2 regions of the Anoxybacillus sp. CHMUD genome follow, and region 1 is predicted to be linked to the other one. Evidence: riboswitches for the same ligand, from Rfam matches in the RefSeq annotation. Region 1 holds a riboswitch; the other holds the start of a gene.
The links. Region 1 has a riboswitch for cobalamin ahead of ETB99_RS08325 (ribonucleoside-diphosphate reductase subunit alpha). Riboswitches for the same ligand answer to the same signal wherever they lie in the genome.
Positions count from the first base shown of each region.

Region 1 (6,182 bases):
TCGCTCATGCGGCATACGGCTATTGGGAAAAACGATACGGCATCAAGCAAATAAGTGTAACAGGATTGTCACCAACAAATGAACCATCGCAAAAGCAGCTTGCTTCGATTATTCAAATCGCCAAAGACCATGACATACACCATATCTTTTTTGAGCAAAACGTAACATCGAAAATTGCTGAAGTTGTGAAAAACGAAATCGGAGCTGATGTACTTATCCTTCACAACTTAGAAGCACGAACAAATGATGATATAAAAAACAACAAAGACTACTTCGCAATTATGAATGACAACATCTCTGCACTAAAAAAAGCTCTACAATAAGCGATCATAACGGTCGCTTATTTTTTTGTATATTTTTTCCCTTTTCAAATCAAACTAGGAAACGACAATGTATGGAAAGGGATGAACATTTCGGTATGGACCACGTATTAACCGCAAGAACGTTGTTTGGAACTACAATGGCGTTTCATATTATTTTCGCAACGCTGGGCGTCGGCATTCCACTTATGATTTTACTTGCGGAACTCACGTATCAAAAAACGAAAGACAATGACTATGCCATCATGGCAAATCGTTGGACGAAAGCGCTCGCCATTTTGCTCGGTGTAGCCATTCCATCCGGTACGATTGCAGGAGTGCAGCTCTCCCTTCTATGGCCAGGTTTTATGGAAGTAATCGGAAAAGTAATGGCACTTCCTTTCCAAATTGAAATTTATGCGTTTTTCGTTGAAGCGTTATTTTTATCTATTTACGTATATGCAGCTGACCGCATTTCACCAACGATGCGCATCGTAAGCTTAATATTTGTGGCCATCGGGGCAGCTGCTTCTGCCATTTTAATTACGAACGTACATGCCTTTGAAGGTACACCGACAGGCTTTCGCATCGAAAATGGACAAATTGTTGACGTCGATCCATGGAAAGCATTTTTTAATCCGAGCTTTGCCGTCACAGCCACACACGTTGTTTTATCCGCCTATATGACCGGAGCGTTTACGATCGCTTCCATCGCTGCCTACAAGATGTTGAAAAATAAACATAACGAGCGCATTCAGCTTTTTCATAAAAAAGCACTGATGCTCGGGTTAACAGTCGGTGGCGTATTTTCTTTACTCACGGCAATAAACGGACATGAATCAGCTCAACTTCTTCATGAATATCAACCAGAAAAATTAGCGGCTGCTGAAGGATTGTTTGAAACGCAGTCACACGCTCCACTCGTTATCGGTGGTTTTACAGATCGCGAAACGCAAACAGTAAAATGGGGAATTGAAATTCCGTGGTTGCTTAGCTTTTTAGCTGGTAATCGCTTCGATACCGTCGTTGTCGGGTTAAATGATTTTCCAGAAGAATGGTGGCCCCCTCTATTCGTCCATACACTTTTTAACGCCATGGTCGGAATTGGCATGTTTCTTCTCCTACTTTCAACTGTCGGATTCATTTGGTATCGCATAAAGAAACAATATACATTTCCAAACTGGTTTATGCGGACAGTTGTTACTGCTGGGCCGCTCGCTCTTCTCGGCATTGAATTTGGCTGGATTTTTGCTTGCACAGGCAGACAACCATGGGTCATTTATCGCATGATGACAACAGCAGAAGCTGTAACACAATCAACAAATTTGGGAACACTTTTTCTTTTATTTACGTCCATTTACGTATTTTTACTCATCGCCGTCGTGCTCGTCTTGCGATCGTATTTTCGCCGCCATCCGATTGAACAACAGTTGTCTATACACATATAGAAAGGAGCAAGATGATGACAGATGAATTAATTGCGATTTCAATTTTATGGGGATTTATTTTTATTTACGCCGTCATGGCGACGATGGACTTCGGAGCAGGTTTTTGGTCGATGGTATATATGAATCGTCCACAAACAAAAGCAACGAAAATCGCAAATCGATATTTATCGCCAACATGGGAAGTAACGAACGTCTTTATCGTCGCCATCGTCGTAGCGCTCGTTAGCTTTTTTCCTGGGGCGACGTTTATACTTGGAACGATCTTGCTTATCCCTGGTAGTATTATTTTACTTTTGCTGACCGTTCGTAGTGCATTTCTCGTTTTTTCGCACGTTGCCCCTAAATATGAAAAAGTGCTCATTTACATTTCAGGCATAAGCGGTTTGCTTATTCCAGCATTTTTAATTAGCGTCTTGCCCATTACACATGGGTCTTTCGTTGAAACAATGAATGGTGTCAGTCGTCTTCGGCTCGATCGTCTATTTACAAGCCCACATGAGTATGCGTTTATTGCCTTTGCGATTACAAGCACACTTTTTCTTTCTTCGCTTTTATTAGCGGATTACTCAAATGAAGCGAATGAAGCGGAGGCATATGCGATCTATCGTCGCGATGCGCTTATTATAGGACCATTCGCCCTTCTCTCCTCGATGTTGATTATGATTACGATGCGAAATGAAGCACGGTGGCTATACGATGGAATGATGTCTCATTGGCCATGGCTTGTCGCTTCCGTCATATTGTTCCTTTTAGCTGGCGGGGCGCTTTTTCTTCCCCCACGGAAAAAGAAACATGGACGCGGAATACCGCGTCTTGCGGTGGTTGCGATCGTTTTACAATATTTTTGTGCGAGCTATGCATATGGGAAAGCTCATTTACCGTATATGATTTATCCGAATGTAACCATTGAGTCGGGATTTACACACCCGAATACGTTTCGTGCCTTATTTTTGACGTATATCGTTGGTTTTGCAATTTTATTTCCAGGATTCATTTATTTTTGGCGGCTGTTTATGAAAGATCGACGCTATGTAGCAAAGGATGAAAAATAATGATTGCAAATGTTGAGATTTTTCGTTATAGTTTTAAACGTAAACCTTTTTTACACAATATATTGTGATGATAAACAAGATAATAACTATATATTGAAACCGACAAGCGAAGGTGTCCAAACGGACTTAATAGGGAATCTGGTGCGAATCCAGAACTGTCCCCGCAACTGTGTGCGCAGACGAAATGGAAACAACACCACTGTATATGTCAGCTGTTTTATGGCGCATATATGGGAAGGAATCCAAAGTAGGAAGAAGCGCAAGTCAGGAGACCTGCCTTCCTTGTATCGTTTCATATTCTTCGGGGATTGAGAAGATGAAACGATGGAAAAAGGCATGCTTTTACCATCGTTTCATCCGCTCAACGAGAGCGGATTTTTTTATTTTCTAGGGGAAGGGATGTTATATGGTGTACATAAAACAACAAACAGAAGTAAATGAAGAAACGACCCGCACATTATTGTTTCATATTTTCAAAGATTTTCCACACTTATCAAGCGAGCGATACATCGAGCGTACGATACGGTCGCTGACGTATACAAAATCATACGATGACATGATGAACAAACTCATTTTAAATGCACTTGACGAAATCACCGTAGAACAACCTGATTGGACGTTTGTCGCAGCACGCCTTTATTTACAACAGCTATACAATGAGGCTGCTATAAATCGGGGTTATGATGTATCCGACACATACCGCTACTTTTATGAGTTACAAACAATGCTCGTTGATCTCGGTATTTACGATCCGTTTGTACTTGAACGATATACGAAAGAAGAACTACAAGAAGCGGGGACATGGATCGATCCGAAAAAAGACGAGCAATTTACATACATCGGATTACGCACACTCGTTGATCGTTATTTAGCGAAAGGATATGACGGAGAAATTTATGAGTTGCCACAAGAACGTTTTTTAACCATTGCTCTTACGCTGATGGTGAATGAGCCAAAAGAAAAACGAATGGAGCTTGTCAAAGAAGCGTATTGGGCGTTATCGAACCAATACATGACGGTCGCTACACCAACGTACGCCAACGCAGGTAAATCTTACGGTCAATTATCGAGTTGTTTCATTGATACAGTCGACGATAGCTTAACCGGCATTTATGAATCAAATACAGACGTCGCGCGTTTATCAAAGGGCGGTGGAGGGATTGGTGTATATTTAGGTAAAATTCGGGCACGCAACTCGGATATTAAAGGATTTAAAGGCGTATCGTCTGGTGTCATCCCATGGATGCGTCAATTAAACAATACCGCTGTATCGGTTGACCAGCTTGGTACGCGACAAGGAAGTATTGCCGTCTATTTAGACGTTTGGCATAAAGACATTTTCTCATTTTTAGACGCGAAACTAAACAACGGCGATGAACGGCAAAAATGCCATGATTTATTTTATGGCGTATGCATCCCTGATTTATTTATGGAACAAGTCGAAAAGCGTGGCGATTGGTATTTATTTGACCCACATGAAGTGAAAAAAGTGATGGGGTGGAAAGATAAAGATGGGAATCCGCTAGGTCTTGAAGATTTTTACGATGAAGAACGAGGGTGTGGTTCGTTCCGCGAAAAATACGAAGAATGTATCAATCACCCAGAGTTAAGTAAAGAACGTGTACCTGCCATTGAAATTATGAAGCGCATTTTAAAATCACAATTAGAAACGGGTACACCTTATATGTTTTATCGCGACGAAGCGAATCGAATGAATCCAAATAAACATGCGGGCATGATTTATTCTAGCAATTTATGTACGGAAATTATGCAAAATATGAGCGCGACTACCGTAACAAAAGAGTATACGCAAGATGGTGAAATTATTATTCATAAAAAGCCAGGCGACTTTGTCGTTTGTAACTTATCTAGCATTCATCTCGCTCGCGCCGTACAAGACGATGTACTCGAAAGATTAATTCCGATTCAAGTGCGTATGCTCGATAACGTCATCGACTTAAACGAAAATCGCATTGAAGTGTTGCAAGCGGTGATGACAAATAAAAAATATCGGGCAATCGGTCTAGGTGCATTTTCATGGCATCACTTATTGGCGTTAAAAGGAATCAAGTGGAATAGCGAAGAAAGCGTTGATTTCGCTGACAAGCTATTTGAAAAAATCGCTTATTTAACGATTCGAGCAAGCATGGAATTAGCGAAAGAAAAAGGAGCATATCCGGAGTTTGCAGGTTCTGATTGGCATACAGGGAAATATTTTGACCTTCGCGGTTATCATTCCCACGATGAGTTAGATTGGGATGAGTTAAAGCAACAAGTGATGAGACATGGGATACGTAATGGGTATCTCATGGCGCCTGCGCCAAACGCTTCGACATCCGTTTTAGCAAACGGAACGGCGTCATGCGACCCTGTCTTTAATCGCTTATATTTTGAAGAAAAGAAAAATTATAAAATTCCTGTTACCGTTCCTGATTTAAATGCCAAAACATTTTGGTTTTACGAAAATGCCTATGAAGTGGATCAAAAGATGAGCATTCGTCAAAATGCCGCTAGACAAAAACATGTCGATCAGTCGTTAAGTTTTAATCTTTACGTATACAACACGATTAAAGCGAAAGATCTTTTGGATTTACATTTAACGGCATGGAAAGAACGGTTAAAATCGACGTATTACGTTCGCAGCACTGCCGTAACAATTGAAGAATGCGACGTTTGCTCATCATAAGGGAGAGAAACAAATGAACGTTCTTATTTGTTACACATCAAAAACTGGTAACACAAAAGAAGTCGCCTTTTTGATTGAACAAGCTTTTCGATCGTACGGACACGCTGTAAAAACAATCGATGTTCAACACGCATTTGCAATCGAGTCGCTTATCCGTGAAACACACCTTCTTTTATTCGGTTCATATACATGGGGAAATGGACAACTTCCAGATGAAATGAGGAAGCTACTTCGTTTTCTTATCAAAGAACGAAATCTTCCTTTGCCTCCTGTTGCGCTGTTTGGCACAGGAGATCAAATGTGGCCATACTATTGCCGTGCTGTCGATGAAATGGAGTACCATTTACGAAAAGTGACGACTGTGCTCGGCACGTTAAAAATTGAACAATCACCGCGCGGCCATCAACAACACTTACCGACTGTATTCGTACAACAGCTACTAGAGGAGGTTGACCGTTTTGTTATTGACGAAAGTAAAATTGCTCGAGCCGTCGCATCCAAATAAAGCAACGAGCATTATCAATGGAAAAGCAAGCGGCATTTTAAACTGGAACGATATTAAATATAGCCATTTTTACGATATATACAAAATGTTGCTCGGCAACTTTTGGACGCCGTTTGAAATTAATATGTCAGATGATATTAAACAATGGCATGCGTTAAGTGAACGGGAACGGGATGCATTTTTACACATTAT
Region 1 is NZ_SDLG01000009.1:79,646-85,827, forward strand. Features, by position in the region: gene ETB99_RS08310 (metal ABC transporter substrate-binding protein) at 1-323, shown strand, start outside; gene ETB99_RS08315 (cytochrome ubiquinol oxidase subunit I) at 419-1,747, shown strand; gene ETB99_RS08320 (cytochrome d ubiquinol oxidase subunit II) at 1,762-2,799, shown strand; cobalamin riboswitch at 2,893-3,093, shown strand; gene ETB99_RS08325 (ribonucleoside-diphosphate reductase subunit alpha) at 3,206-5,485, shown strand; gene ETB99_RS08330 (flavodoxin domain-containing protein) at 5,499-5,990, shown strand; gene ETB99_RS08335 (ribonucleotide-diphosphate reductase subunit beta) at 5,944-6,182, shown strand, end outside.

Region 2 (6,182 bases), on a different contig from region 1:
ATTAAAAAGTTAAATGGTGAAGTCGTAGAGCGTGCACCGTATGTAGCGGAATTAGATGCAAGCGACATTGAAAAAGGAACGTATCCTTACTACATGTTGAAAGAAATTGACGAACAACCGCTTGTCATTCGTCGTTTAATTGAAAAATATCGCAATGAACAAGGCGAGTTAGCGATTGATGAAGATATCGTGCAAGCAGTGAATGAAGCCGATCGCTTATATATCGTCGCGTGCGGCACGAGCTATCATGCTGGTTTAGTCGGTAAGCAATTGATCGAAAACTGGGCGAAAATCCCTGTTGAAGTGCACATTGCAAGCGAATTTTCATACAATATGCCGCTTTTATCGGAAAAACCGCTCTTTATTTATATTTCACAAAGCGGGGAGACGGCAGATAGCCGCGCGGTGCTCGTGCGCACGAAAGAGCTTGGTTATAAATCATTAACGATTACGAACGTGCCAGGTTCGACATTATCGCGCGAAGCAGATTATACGCTTCTTCTTCATGCTGGGCCAGAAATCGCTGTTGCATCAACGAAAGCATATACAGCACAAATTGCGGTGCTTGCGATGTTAGCGGCGGTCGCTGCGAAAGCAAAAGGCATCGCGCTAGATGTTGACGTCACAAAAGAACTCGGCATTGTCGCCAATGCGATGGAGACACTTTGCGACGCAAAACATGAAATGGAACAAATTGCACGCGAATATTTAGCGACAACACGCAACTGCTTCTTTATCGGTCGCGCGGTTGACTATTATGTCGTATTAGAAGGGGCATTAAAGCTAAAAGAAATTTCTTACATTCAAGCAGAAGGCTTTGCAGGTGGAGAATTGAAGCACGGTACGATCGCTTTAATTGAAAACGGCACACCAGTCATTGCCCTAGCGACACAAGAACATGTGAACTTAAGCATTCGCGGAAACGTCAAAGAAGTGGTCGCTCGCGGCGCTAATCCGTGCATCATTTCCATGAAAGGATTAGACATGGAGGACGACCGTTTCGTCATTCCAGCTGTTCATCCAATGCTTACGCCGCTTGCATCTGTCGTGCCATTGCAATTAATTGCTTACTATGCAGCATTACACCGCGGCTGCGACGTCGACAAACCGCGCAACTTAGCGAAGTCGGTAACGGTGGAGTAAAAATTAGAAGAAATGATAAAAACACACGTCACGATGTATGTAATCGGACGTGTGTTTTTTCGTGTAAATATTTATGCCTTGTTGTTTCGTTTGTTTTGCTGATACAGTTGTACGATTTGTTCCTCCTGTTCGCTGATGATGACTTTTGGAACAGGGGTTGGTTTTTTGTTTTGATCGATGGCGACCATCGTTAAAAAGCATGTCGTTGTTAAGTGATGTTCGCCTGTAAATAAATCTTCTGTTTCGACTTTGACGAATACTTTCATGGATGTGCGTCCGGTCGAGTAGACGAATGCTTCAAGCTTTAAAATATCGCCAACTTTTGCGGACGAAATGAAATCAACTTTGTCAATCGAAACGGTGACGACTGCTTTTCGTGCATGACGCATGGCGGATATTGCCGCAATTTCATCAATGTAAGCTAAAACGGTACCGCCAAAAATCGTGCCGAGATGGTTCGTATCAGAAGGCAATACGAGCCGTGTTTGAATCGTTTTCGACTGCTCGACGCTTACTTCCATGACTTCATCCCTCCGTAAGCTAAAAGACGCTCGCGGTATTCGCGTGCTGCCTCTACCATCACTTGAAGTGCGGCAATCGTTTCTTCTTCTTTTCGAGTTTTTAATCCGCAATCAGGATTGACCCAAAATTGTTCTGGACGAAGAACGCGAAGTGCCCGTTCGATTTGTTCGCTTAGTTCTTCTTTTGTCGGAATGCGTGGGCTATGAATGTCATACACCCCTAATCCGATTCCCTTCTCATACTCATATGTTTCAAATACAGAAACAAGTTCACCGTGGCTTCGCGACGATTCAATAGAAATGACATCCGCATCAAGCTCATCAATGATATGCATCATATGTTCAAATTGTGAATAGCACATATGCGTATGAATTTGCGTTTCCTCTTCCACCGATGAGGTCGTGATACGAAATGCGATAACGGCATCTTCCCAATACGATGCATGTTTTTTTGTTTTCAAAGGCAATCCTTCCCGTAACGCTGGCTCGTCGACTTGAATGATACGTATTCCTTCTTTTTCTAACTGCAGCACTTCTTCACGAATCGCAAGAGCGAGCTGAATGAGCACACGTTTCCGTGAAATATCGTTGCGAACGAACGACCAGTTTAAAATAGTTACTGGTCCTGTTAACATTCCTTTCACAGGTTTAGTCGTTAATGATTGGGCATATACTGTTTCTTCTATGGTCATCGGTTGTTGATAGGCAATATCGCTAAAAATAATAGGTGGGCGCACACAACGCGAGCCGTATGATTGCACCCAGCCGTTTGTTGTGCATGCCATGCCTTGCAGTTTTTCACCGAAAAACTCCACCATATCTGTACGTTCAAATTCGCCATGGACAAGCACATCGAGCTGAAGTTGCTCTTGAATGTCGATCCATTTTGCGATTTCTTTTTTTATAAACGACTTATATTGATTGTCGTTCCATTCGCCTTTTTTCCACTTCATTCGAGCTTGGCGCACGTCGCTCGTTTGTGGGAAGCTTCCAATCGTCGTTGTTGGCAACAGCGGAAGTTGTAAATGTGCTTGTTGTACTTTTCGTCGTTCGTTGTAAGGCACGCGGCTTACCGGAACGGTTTCGGCTGTTTGTTCTTGTTCGTGGTGAAGTTTGGCGAAATAAACGTTTGTTTGTTCATCGTATTTGATTAGCTCGTCGATCGTTACGTTTCCGTTCATATACTCTGTCAACATACGTATTTCATCTAATTTTTCATCGGCAAATGATAAAGCCCCAGCAAGCTCCGTCGGCAATGCATGTTCATGTTTTGTCGTGACAGGAACATGCAGTAAGCTGCAAGACGGTTGAATGATCAGTTGTTCGGCAACGTTTGCTAAATGATGAAGGAGCGTTGCTTTTTGGGCAAGCGAGCTTTTCCATACATTGCGACCGTCTACAATCCCAGCAACTAATATTTTATCTTTCGGAAATCCGTACGTGTTTATGTTTTTCATGTTCTCGCCATCGTCATGCACGAAATCAAGCCCAATGCCTGCGACAGGTAAAGCAACGATTTCACGATAATGCGATACGCTATCAAAATATGTTTGTAAAATAAGGTTTATATTTGGTACATCGCGATGAAAAACTTCATATACATCACGAAATGCATCGACTATGTCATCGTCTATATCTTGAACGAGAATCGGTTCATCGATTTGGACGAATGACACGCCCGCTTCGCTTAGTTGTTTGAATAATTCCACATAAAGAGGAACTAATTGTGCGAGATGTTTGCGCCACTCGTGTCGCGCGTATTGCTTAGAAAGCAAAAGAAACGTAATCGGTCCAAGTAATACAGGCTTTGTTTCTAAATTGAATGTTTCTTTTACAAGCTTGTATTCTTTCAATAGGCGATTATCCACTAATTTCGGCTTCGTTTGCCCGATTTCAGGCACAATGTAGTGATAATTTGTATTAAACCATTTCGTCATTTCAAGCGCATGTTGCCCATTTGTCCCACGTGCCATTGCAAAATATTGCTCAAGCGTATCGTTTATTTGTTGAAATCGCTTGGGAATATACCCAAACATAAATGCGGTATCTAGCACGTGATCGTATAAAGAAAAATCTCCGATCGGAATGAGATCAATTCCTTTCTCAAGTTGTTTACGAATGGAATCGAGTCGAATCGTTTCCATTGTTTTTGTGAATTGATCTTTGTCTATTTGCCCATTCCAAAAAGATTCTAATGTTTTTTTCCATTCTCTTTTTTCACCAATGCGCGGATACCCTACATTTGAACTACGAATGAACAAGTTAAGCACCTCCAGTTATTTATATCCCAATCAAGCAAAAAAACCCTCTTCCAAACAGAAGGAGGGCATAGCTAGCTCGTATTGAGATACATGAAGTGCCTCAAGATCATATGTCCTCACTCCTCCCTATGACGCGTAGGTCGTAAGTGCATACAACAGGCAGGTCTCCTGACTTAGCTTCATCGCTGTTTATCTCCTTCCCATTTCAAATGAAACAGTGGATTGTGATAAACAGCTCTGCATCACAGTGGCGCGACCGTGTTGGACTTTCACCAAACTTCCCTTTTAAGATTCACAGCATGTGTGAACCACCTGTTGCGTGAACTTATTATGTTATTGTATAAAATTCAGAATAAACGAACTTTTTGTTTTTTTCAACAGAAATATTAATGTATTTTTACATAAAACATAAAAATAATGTAGTAATCACCCTAACGTTTGTGAATTTTTTGATTTGTATGCATATTGATGGTCAGCTATGGAGGATTTTTTATTTAATGCTATCAATAACATCATAGTAATAATGCAAGCTGTGCCAATCCATTGAAAAAAACCAAAAGGTTCTTTTAACCAAAAAACGGTTGTTAAAACAGCGGCGAGTGGTTCAATGTTGCCTAATAGGCTTGATTCTTTAGGCGAGAGACTTTGTAAGCTTTCGATATAAAACCAAAATGCAATCATTGTACCGAATATAATAACGAAAATTAAGTATAAGTACGTTTCTATGGTTAAGTGTTTAAAATCCATTTGCCAGGGTGGATGAACAAAGCTTAGTGCTAAGCCGCCAATCACCATGGACCAGCCGACAACGACAAGTGAATGATATTGTTTCAGTAAAGGAACAGCATATAGAGTATAAAATGCTAAAGCGATGCCAGATAAAAAACCCCAAACAATTGCGAGCAGTGGTACAGATAGTTGGGAAACAGAACCGTTTGTTAATAAGAAAAAGCAACCAACTAAGGCGAGCGAAATAGCCAATACATCTCTTTTTGTTATAGTAGCTTGTCTGTGAAAAACGGAGTAAATGATAATCATAACAGGTGCTAAATATTGCAATAATGTGGCGACAGCTGCGTTACCATGTTTAATGGAAGCCATATACGTATATTGAACAGCCAGCATACCGAGCAATCCGAAGGTAATCAATGAGATAACTGCTTTTTTCGTTTTCCAAACGGAAAATATTTGTGTGCGCTCTTCTTTCCTAACAAATTGAACGATTAAAAGTAAAAAACCAGCTACGAGTAATCTTGTCGTTACAAGCCAATCTACATCGATGCCATACTGAAAAAGTTTTTTTGATACAGTTCCCCCAATCCCCCAAAATAATGCTCCGGTGATGACTAAAAATAATCCTTTTTTTCTATTCATGATTCATTTTTCACCTCGGAATATAAAAATAGTACTATGATAGTTTGTATAATAAGACAAAATACATTATAAATCATACAAAGATTGAATAAAAAAATATCACTATATTGAGGTGATAGTGTGCAAATAAAGGATTTTATGGTTGATCGAAATTTAAAAGAATTAACTGAACATCGGACGGTTGCGTTGCCAGTTGCATGTTACGAGACAATTATTAATCAAAACGTTCATGGATATATACCGCTCCATTGGCATGACGAATTACAATTTATTCTCGTTATAAAGGGTCAATCCATTTTTCAAGTTAATGGGGAAAATATCGTTGTTGGAGAAGGAGAAGGGTTGTTTATTAATAGTGGCTGTCTGCATATGGCAAAAGATATGGATGATTCGAATTGTGCTTATATTTGCTTAAACGTTTCGCCTAGCTTTATACTGTCACAAGAACTTTATGCCACCTATGTAACTCCATATATTCAAGCGACTAATTTATCTTACTTACAATTACATCCAAACGAACTATGGGGGAAAAATATTTTGGATGCTGTCAGAAAAATAAACGAATTGATACGGAAAAAATCCTTATACTATGAACTAGACATCTTTATCCAGTTAACATTCATTTGGAAAAATTTAGTTATGAATGGTTTTCAATTAAAGTACGAGCGGATGGAAATGCTAAAGAGCCATCGAATGAAACAAATGTTAGATTGGATACACACACATTATGCAGACAAAATACTTTTAGAAGATATTGCCCGAGCTGGCCAATTGAGCCGTTCCGAGTGTTGTAGATACTTTAAAAAATTTCTCAAAAAAACACCACTAAATTATGTAATAGAGTATCGAATTCAAAAAAGTTTAATTCTCTTGCAAAAAGATC
Region 2 is NZ_SDLG01000022.1:30,231-36,412, reverse strand. Features, by position in the region: gene glmS (glutamine--fructose-6-phosphate transaminase (isomerizing)) at 1-1,143, shown strand, start outside; gene ETB99_RS12455 (acyl-CoA thioesterase) at 1,215-1,664, opposite strand; gene metE (5-methyltetrahydropteroyltriglutamate--homocysteine S-methyltransferase) at 1,655-3,925, opposite strand; cobalamin riboswitch at 4,067-4,256, opposite strand; gene ETB99_RS12445 (DMT family transporter) at 4,352-5,299, opposite strand; gene ETB99_RS12440 (AraC family transcriptional regulator) at 5,420-6,182, shown strand, end outside.
Region 2: linked by a shared signal. The riboswitch ahead of metE (5-methyltetrahydropteroyltriglutamate--homocysteine S-methyltransferase) and the one ahead of ETB99_RS08325 (ribonucleoside-diphosphate reductase subunit alpha) in region 1 are both predicted to bind cobalamin.